DNA from 4 places in the Enterobacter sp. 4974935 genome. Region 2 is predicted to be linked to each of the others. Evidence: predicted binding sites of a transcription regulator. Region 2 holds the regulator's gene; each other region holds the start of a gene.
What was found. Region 2 encodes Fur, which represses iron uptake genes when iron is present. Its sites were predicted from a motif close to ATAATAATGAGAACNACTATCAA; they were not measured.

Region 1 (2,205 bases), 1.4 Mb from region 2:
CCTCGAATACCGACACCTCACTCAGGCGCGAAGCCAGCTCCAGCGGCGCATCCGCCGAAACCTGTCCCGCCTGCACAACGCGATACAGCCAGCCGGTTTTACCCGCGTTTTGCAGCTGGGCCGACATATCCTGAATGCCAAAATGGTAGTTAAGTTTGAAGCACGGCGAGCGCGGCTGGGTGACCTGAATCAGAGCATCGCCCCAGCGATAAATATCGCCAATAAAGACGTTCTTCTCCGTCAGCCCTTCCGTTGAGAGATTTTCGCCAAACGCGGGGGCGACGAAAAGGTCCGCCTGTTCAGGAAATTCGGTTTTCCAGTGCTGATAGTGCTCGCGCGGATAGTGGCACAGCGCGCGATCGGGCCCGCCGTGGATTTTCTTTTCGGCCTGCTGGTCGCCCGCCAGACCAAGCTCGGTAAGCGTCAGCTCACCGTCGACCTGCACTTTGGCGATAGCGCTCGGGCGACTGCCTTCGTACTCCCTTACCTTGCCTGTAAACACATTCACCGGGTAATGCATCTCCACTCCTTCAGATACAAAAAAAGCGAGTCATCAGACTCGCTTCTCACAGGCGTCAATGCAACCTTATTTTTTAGCGGCGAAACGCGCTGCTGCTTCGTCCCAGTTCACTACATCCCAGAAGGCTTTGATGTAGTCAGGGCGACGGTTCTGGAACTTCAGGTAGTAAGCGTGTTCCCACACGTCCAGACCCAGAATTGGGAAGCCGGATGCGCCAGAGATAGCTTCACCCATCAGCGGGGAGTCCTGGTTTGCGGTTGAAACGACCGCCAGTTTGTCACCTTTCAGGACCAGCCACGCCCAGCCAGAGCCGAAACGGGTTGCAGCGGCTTTTTCGAATTCCGCTTTGAAGTTGTCAACGGAACCGAAGTCACGCTCGATAGCCGCTTTCAGGTCGCCCTGAAGGGTGGTGCCGGTTTTCAGGCCTTTCCAGAACAGGCTGTGGTTAGCGTGACCGCCCGCGTTGTTGCGCAGCACGGTTTTCTTGTCTGCTGGCAGCTGGTCCAGTTTGGTGATCAGCTCTTCAACAGGCAGATTAGCGAACTCTGGCAGGCTTTCCAGCGCAGCATTCGCGTTATTCACGTAGGTCTGGTGATGTTTAGTGTGATGGATTTCCATCGTCTGCTTGTCGAAATGCGGTTCCAGTGCGTCGTAGGCATACGGCAGGGATGGCAGTGTATAACTCATAATCCTCTCCATTATTGTCGGGCGGCACAGCTGTTAATGCCGCGTAAGCAGTTGGTTCATTATAGTTAATTAAATGATATTGAAAATGATTATCAATGCCGTAGTTTTTATAAGGTTATTCGGTTTTTGAGAAATGAAGGAATTGTGAGTCTGCTCACGTGGTTAACGTGCTGATTGCCATTCAAAACAAAAGTGCGGCAACCTTCTGAAGGTTCCCAAACCGCCTAATTTTTACACTCATCAAGTCGGCGGGAAGCCTCCGGCTATAAAAACGATGAGGATGTAAAAATGAATCATGCGATTACGATGGGTATTTTCTGGCATTTGATAGGCGCGGCCAGTGCAGCCTGTTTCTATGCCCCGTTTAAAAAGGTGAAAGGCTGGTCATGGGAAACCATGTGGTCCGTTGGCGGTACCGTGTCCTGGCTGATTTTGCCGTGGACAATCAGCGCCATGCTGCTGCCCGATTTCTGGGGCTACTTCTCCTCCTTCAACGCCTCCACCCTGCTGCCGGTATTCCTGTTCGGCGCGATGTGGGGTATCGGTAATATCAACTACGGCCTCACCATGCGCTACCTCGGAATGTCGATGGGGATTGGCATCGCGATCGGCATTACGCTGATTGTTGGCACCCTGATGACGCCAATCCTCAACGGCAACTTCGATGTGCTGATCAACACCCAGGGTGGGCGAATGACGCTGCTGGGCGTGCTGGTAGCGGTGATCGGCGTGGGAATTGTCACCCGCGCGGGCCAGTTGAAAGAACGCAAGATGGGCATCAAAGCCGAAGAGTTCAACCTGAAGAAAGGGCTGCTACTGGCGGTGATGTGCGGCGTCTTCTCGGCGGGCATGTCGTTCGCGATGAACGCCGCCAAACCGATGCACGACGCCGCTGCGGCGCTGGGCGTCGACCCGCTGTACGTTGCCCTGCCAGGCTACGTGGTGATCATGGGCGGCGGCGCGCTGGTAAACCTCGGATTCTGCTTTATTCGTCTGGC
Region 2 (2,205 bases):
CTATTATTGCCCTTATCCGTGGACAATTTGCGCCACCATACCATTAAGTTTCAAGAGGTTATTTTACTCATGGCAATCATCGGCATTTTCTTTGGCAGTGATACCGGCAATACTGAAAATATCGCAAAAAACATTCAAAAACAGCTCGGTAAAGACGTTGCTGATGTGCATGACATCGCCAAGAGCAGCAAAGAAGATCTCGAGGGCTATGACATCCTGCTGTTGGGCATCCCGACCTGGTACTACGGTGAAGCACAGTGTGACTGGGACGATTTCTTCCCGACGCTGGAAGAAGTCGACTTCAACGGCAAGCTGGTTGCCCTGTTTGGCTGTGGCGATCAGGAAGACTACGCTGAGTATTTCTGTGATGCGCTGGGCACTATTCGCGACATCATTGAGCCGCGCGGTGCGGCGATCGTTGGTCACTGGCCAACAGCGGGTTACCACTTCGAAGCTTCCAAAGGTCTGGCAGATGACGATCACTTCGTTGGCCTTGCCATTGATGAAGACCGTCAGCCAGAGCTGACCGCAGAGCGTGTAGAAAAATGGGTTAAGCAGGTTCGTGAAGAGCTGAACCTGGACGATATCCTTAACGCCTGATATCCCTGCGGCGCAACTCCGGTTGCGCCCGTTGTCCAGGTAAAACCGATTAAATTAATTGCTACAAACTTTTAACTTTTTCGTCCAGACCTGTACAATATCCCCCTGGTAAAAAGTGGGTGCCATCGAACAAGTTTGTTGGTGATACCACGTTTTTATAAGCATACTTTGCTTGAGACTTGCAGTTTTCATTTAGCCATGGCAGTTCTATAATGAGACGCATTATCCCAAGTGCATTTTCTGTCACTTCTTCTTTTGAAGTGAATCGTTTAGCAACAGGACAGATTCCGCATGACTGACAACAATACCGCATTAAAGAAAGCTGGCCTGAAAGTAACGCTTCCTCGGTTAAAAATCCTTGAAGTGCTTCAGGGGCCAGACAATCACCATGTCAGTGCGGAAGACCTTTATAAGCGTCTTATCGATATGGGTGAAGAGATTGGGCTGGCAACCGTCTATCGTGTGCTGAACCAGTTTGATGACGCGGGCATTGTTACTCGTCATAATTTCGAAGGCGGTAAATCCGTGTTCGAGCTGACTCAGCAACACCACCACGATCACCTGATCTGCCTCGACTGTGGCAAGGTCATTGAATTTAGCGATGATTCCATTGAATCACGCCAGCGTGAAATCGCCGCCCGTCATGGCATCCGCCTGACCAACCACAGCCTGTACCTGTACGGTCACTGTGCTGAAGGGGATTGCCGCGAAAATGAACATGCTCACGACGCAAAATAAGTCAGTGTTAATACTCTGAGCCAACCGTGAGGTTGGCTTTTTTTTGCCTGGAAAAAGCCCGGTAAGCGCAGCGCCACCGGGCGTAAAGCAACTTATTTATTGTTATTGCGAATCTCGTCCCATATCTTATCGCAACGCTTCGCCACTTCCTGATCGTTACCGGTTTTACGCGCCTGAATACAGGCCTGGTAATCCATCACGCGAACGTTTTCCTGCGTGGCGAATTGCTCATGGGCTTTGTCTTTTTTTAGCTCGTTCAGCACGCTTTGACAGGCTTCAATCTTCTCAGGTGAACCTTGTGCGGTATTGATGCAAGCGCTATACGCCTCTTTCAGACGGGAGTCTTCTTTCGGCGCCTGATCCTGCGCGCACGCCACCAGCCCGAATGCCAGCAGCGCAACGATTACCCTTTTTTTCATCATGTTCAGTCTCCATAACGGCGGGACACAGCCCGCCGCAGCATTCATCAGAAGATGGTAAATGGCGCAATGACCATGAATTTCACGTCGCGCTCATCCTGGAAGATGTTGCCGTAACCGCCCGCGTAGCTCGGGATATCGGAGTGGTTGTCATACTGGGTGAAGTGCAGTTTGAACATCGTGCCTTTCGCACGGCCCTCCTGCAGGGTATAAATCGCATCCAGACTGTATGAAGACTCTTTCAGACGGTAGTTCGGATCGTAGTAGGCGTCTGGCGTAGCCATATCCGCTGGCTTCGCGTCCCAGGCATACGCGTAGGACGCGCCCACTGCCCAGCCAGGCAGGTTCCAGTTCTTCAGATCATACATTGCGCCGAAGAAGACTGCCTTTTCGCCGTCGGCGTTGAAGTCAGAGCGGTTATCCCACCAGATATCCAGACGACCGTTGG
Region 3 (2,205 bases), 1.9 Mb from region 2:
CGAACCCCTGCATCACCACCTGCCCGGCCAGTGTCCCCACAACCGTAGAGGAAAGTCCCGCAGCAACCAGGCTTAAACCAAAAATAGTGGCAGCGGCATGGCTCAGCAACGGCTCCAGCGTCAGGTACGCCTGGTCGAGATCGGCAACCCCGGTATGCCCGTTAAAGTGAAACGCGGCGGCGGCAGTCGCCATCATCGCCAGATTCACAAATCCGGCAATGGTCATCGCAATTGCCACATCCCATTTCGAGGCGGAGTAGCGCTCTTTACTCGTCCCGCCGTGCAGATTTTGGGTTAAAGAAGAGTGCAGATAAATTACGTGCGGCATAATGGTCGCCCCCAGCACCCCGGCGGCCAGAAATACGGCTTCAGAGGTGGGTAACGACGGGATCACCATCCCTTTCGTCAACTGCACCAGATTCGGCTGGGAGAAAATCAGCTCAACAATATAGGCGGCAGCGACGAACAGCAGCAGGCCGCCGATGACTTTCTCCAGCGGTTTTTGTCCCCGCCTCTGGAGCATCAAAATAAGGAACGTGGCGATACCGGTCAGCACGGCGCCCTGTAGCAGGGAGACGCCCAGAATAAGCTTAAAGCCGATCGCCGCCCCGATAAACTCGGCGAGATCGGTGGCCATGGCGATAATTTCCGCCTGGACCCAGTAAAACCATACCGCCGGACGCGGATAATGATCGCGGATTTGCTCCGCCAGGTTTTTCCCGGTGGCAATACCCAGCTTCGCGGAAAGCATCTGAATCAGCATCGCCATCAGGTTGGCCCACACCACAACCCACAGCAGCTTATAGCCGAAACTGGCCCCGGCCTGAATATTGGTCGCAAAATTACCCGGATCGATGTAGCCAATCGCGGCAATGAATGCAGGTCCCATTAATGCGAACCGCAGCTTGCGTGCCGCCCTGCCGCTGCTACTCTCTACGCGACTATTCGTCATTTCTGCCTCTGGAAATATAGCCTGTGCTATGTTTTATGCTATCAAAATGAGAATGATTATCAAGTTCATTTGTAATGGTTAACATGATTACTCTGATAGCCAGGGACAATGGACAGGCAGGTGGAGCAAGGTCACAGAATGTGAAAATGCGCAGACATTTGTGAAGCGTAGCACACAAACTTAACTTTTCACTCATTTACCTAACATAACAAAAATGTATTGTTGATCACTATTTTTGAGACTCGTCACAGGATGTAACTATAGTGTGGGCTTGATCTCGTTTTCTTTGTGCTTGTTACATAGAATGTGCACGGAAATTAAACCTGCCTCATATTTGGAGCAAATATGGACCGCGTCCTTCATTTTGTCCTGGCACTCGTTGTCGTTACTGCACTCGCATTGCTGGTCAGCACTGACCGCAAAAATATTCGTATTCGCTATGTTGTCCAGCTGCTGGTCATTGAAGTTTTACTTGCGTGGTTCTTCCTGAACTCCAACGTAGGCCTCGGCTTCGTGAAAGGCTTCTCCGAAATGTTCGAAAAACTGCTCGGATTTGCCAACGACGGGACTAACTTTGTCTTTGGCAACATGAACGATCAGGGTTTGGCCTTCTTCTTCCTGAAAGTGCTCTGCCCTATCGTCTTCATCTCTGCCCTGATCGGGATCCTCCAGCACATTCGTGTTCTGCCGGTGGTTATCCGTGCAATCGGCTTCCTGTTATCGAAAGTTAATGGCATGGGCAAGCTGGAATCCTTTAACGCAGTCAGCTCGCTGATCCTGGGTCAGTCTGAGAACTTCATTGCGTATAAAGATATCCTCGGCAAGATGTCCCGTAACCGCATGTACACCATGGCGGCGACAGCAATGTCTACCGTTTCCATGTCTATCGTGGGCGCGTATATGACTATGCTGGAACCTAAATACGTGGTTGCAGCGCTGGTTCTGAATATGTTCAGCACCTTTATTGTTCTTTCGCTGATTAACCCGTACCGCGTGGATGCCAGCGAAGAGAACATTCAGATGTCAAACCTGCACGAGGGACAGAGCTTCTTCGAAATGCTGGGTGAATACATTCTGGCGGGTTTCAAGGTTGCGATTATCGTTGCCGCGATGCTGATTGGCTTTATCGCACTGATCGCTGCGCTGAACGCCCTGTTTGCGGCCGTACTTGGTATTTCGTTCCAGGGTATTCTGGGCTATATCTTCTACCCGGTCGCCTGGGTAATGGGTGTGCCCGCTCACGAAGCGTTGCA
Region 4 (2,205 bases), 2.9 Mb from region 2:
CTCACGTTGAGTATGACACCCCGACTCGCCACTACGCACACGTAGACTGCCCAGGCCACGCCGACTATGTTAAAAACATGATCACCGGTGCTGCGCAGATGGACGGCGCGATCCTGGTTGTTGCTGCGACTGACGGCCCTATGCCTCAGACTCGTGAGCACATCCTGCTGGGTCGTCAGGTAGGCGTTCCTTTCATCATCGTGTTCCTGAACAAATGCGACATGGTTGATGACGAAGAGCTGCTGGAACTGGTAGAGATGGAAGTTCGTGAACTGCTGTCTCAGTACGATTTCCCAGGCGACGACACTCCAATCGTTCGTGGTTCCGCGCTGAAAGCGCTGGAAGGCGAAGCAGAGTGGGAAGAGAAAATCATCGAACTGGCTGGCTACCTGGATTCTTACATCCCAGAACCAGAGCGTGCGATTGACAAGCCATTCCTGCTGCCAATCGAAGACGTATTCTCCATCTCCGGTCGTGGTACCGTTGTTACCGGTCGTGTAGAGCGCGGTATCATCAAAGTTGGTGAAGAAGTTGAAATCGTTGGTATCAAAGAGACTGCGAAGTCTACCTGTACTGGCGTTGAAATGTTCCGCAAACTGCTGGACGAAGGCCGTGCTGGTGAGAACGTTGGTGTTCTGCTGCGTGGTATCAAACGTGAAGAAATCGAACGTGGTCAGGTTCTGGCGAAGCCAGGCTCAATCAAGCCACACACCAAGTTCGAATCTGAAGTGTACATTCTGTCCAAAGACGAAGGCGGCCGTCATACTCCGTTCTTCAAAGGCTACCGTCCACAGTTCTACTTCCGTACAACTGACGTGACCGGTACCATCGAACTGCCAGAAGGCGTAGAGATGGTAATGCCAGGCGACAACATCAAGATGGTTGTGACTCTGATCCACCCAATCGCGATGGATGACGGTCTGCGTTTCGCAATCCGTGAAGGCGGCCGTACCGTTGGCGCGGGCGTTGTAGCTAAAGTTCTGGGCTAATTAATTATCCCTGAAATAAAAAGGACGCTTCGGCGTCCTTTTTTGTTTTCTGCCGTTGGGCATTGTCATAAAAATTCGCATTTTTTGCTTTCTCCCGCCACGTATTCCGACGCCCGTGCTATTGTAATCATAACCATTCTCACTTACACTTTGCGCATATTTTGAACGGGAGTCTTTATGTACGTTTGTTTATGTAATGGTGTAAGCGACAAAAAAATTCGTCAGGCCGTTCGCCAGTTTCAACCACAATCTTTCCAGCAGCTTCGTAAGTTTGTTCCGGTGGGAAATCAATGCGGTAAATGCGTTCGCGCAGCGCGTGAGATCATGCAGGACGAACTGATGCAGATCCCGGAATTCAAAGAGATCGCGTAAGCCTCCATCTTTTTTTTGACATCCCTGTAGCCCGATCTACGCTTCAATGAGTGGAAGCGGAGGGACTATATAATGAAAGGTGATGTTAAAATCATAAGTTATCTCAATAAATTATTGGGAAATGAGCTTGTCGCAATCAATCAGTATTTTCTCCATGCAAGAATGTTCAAAAACTGGGGACTGACTCGCCTCAACGATGTTGAATACCATGAGTCCATTGATGAAATGAAACACGCCGATAAATATATTGAGCGTATTTTATTCCTCGAAGGCATTCCTAACCTACAGGATCTCGGAAAACTGGGCATCGGAGAAGATGTTGAAGAGATGTTGCGTTCTGATCTCCGGCTGGAGCTGGAGGGTGCAAAAGACCTGCGTGAAGCCATTGCCTATGCGGACAGCGTACATGACTACGTCAGCCGGGATATGATGATCCAGATCCTGGCCGATGAAGAAGGGCACATCGACTGGCTTGAGACCGAACTGGATCTCATTAGCAAAATTGGCCTACAGAACTACCTTCAGTCTCAGATCAAAGTGTAAAGTTAATCAGGCTTTCCCAGCCAACGCATAAACCCGCTGCCGCCAGAAATGGCCCAAAAGGCAGTGGGTTTTTTAATGCCTGCTTATCAGGGTTGAACAACGAGAAACCAACCAGATACAGCAGAGCCATTAACGCGGCCACTAATGCCAGTACTGGCAGTACACACCAGCCATGCCATGCTCCCAGCGCCGCCAGATATTTTATGTCGCCATACCCCATCCCTTCACATCGGCAGATGAGTCGATATCCCCAATAGATAACGGCGAATCCGGCGTATCCTGCGGTCGCACCCAGTACCGC

Region 1: the regulator Fur is predicted to act here: its motif matches at 1,281-1,303, upstream of sodA (superoxide dismutase [Mn]).
Region 3: the regulator Fur is predicted to act here: its motif matches at 993-1,015, upstream of AC4OVS_RS06685 (Nramp family divalent metal transporter).
Region 4: the regulator Fur is predicted to act here: its motif matches at 1,110-1,132, upstream of bfd (bacterioferritin-associated ferredoxin).

The regions. Positions count from the first base shown of each region.
Region 1 is NZ_JBZWGT010000003.1:4,468,021-4,470,225, reverse strand. It holds gene yiiM (6-hydroxyaminopurine reductase) at 1-520, opposite strand, end outside; gene sodA (superoxide dismutase [Mn]) at 587-1,207, opposite strand; gene rhaT (L-rhamnose/proton symporter RhaT) at 1,496-2,205, shown strand, end outside.
Region 2 is NZ_JBZWGT010000003.1:3,059,302-3,061,506, forward strand. It holds gene fldA (flavodoxin FldA) at 70-600, shown strand; gene fur (ferric iron uptake transcriptional regulator) at 892-1,338, shown strand; gene chiQ (ChiQ/YbfN family lipoprotein) at 1,431-1,757, opposite strand; gene chiP (chitoporin ChiP) at 1,805-2,205, opposite strand, start outside.
Region 3 is NZ_JBZWGT010000003.1:1,141,077-1,143,281, reverse strand. It holds gene AC4OVS_RS06685 (Nramp family divalent metal transporter) at 1-952, opposite strand, end outside; gene nupC (nucleoside permease NupC) at 1,298-2,205, shown strand, end outside.
Region 4 is NZ_JBZWGT010000003.1:203,172-205,376, forward strand. It holds gene tuf (elongation factor Tu) at 1-989, shown strand, start outside; gene bfd (bacterioferritin-associated ferredoxin) at 1,167-1,361, shown strand; gene bfr (bacterioferritin) at 1,434-1,904, shown strand; gene AC4OVS_RS02075 (prepilin peptidase) at 1,894-2,205, opposite strand, start outside.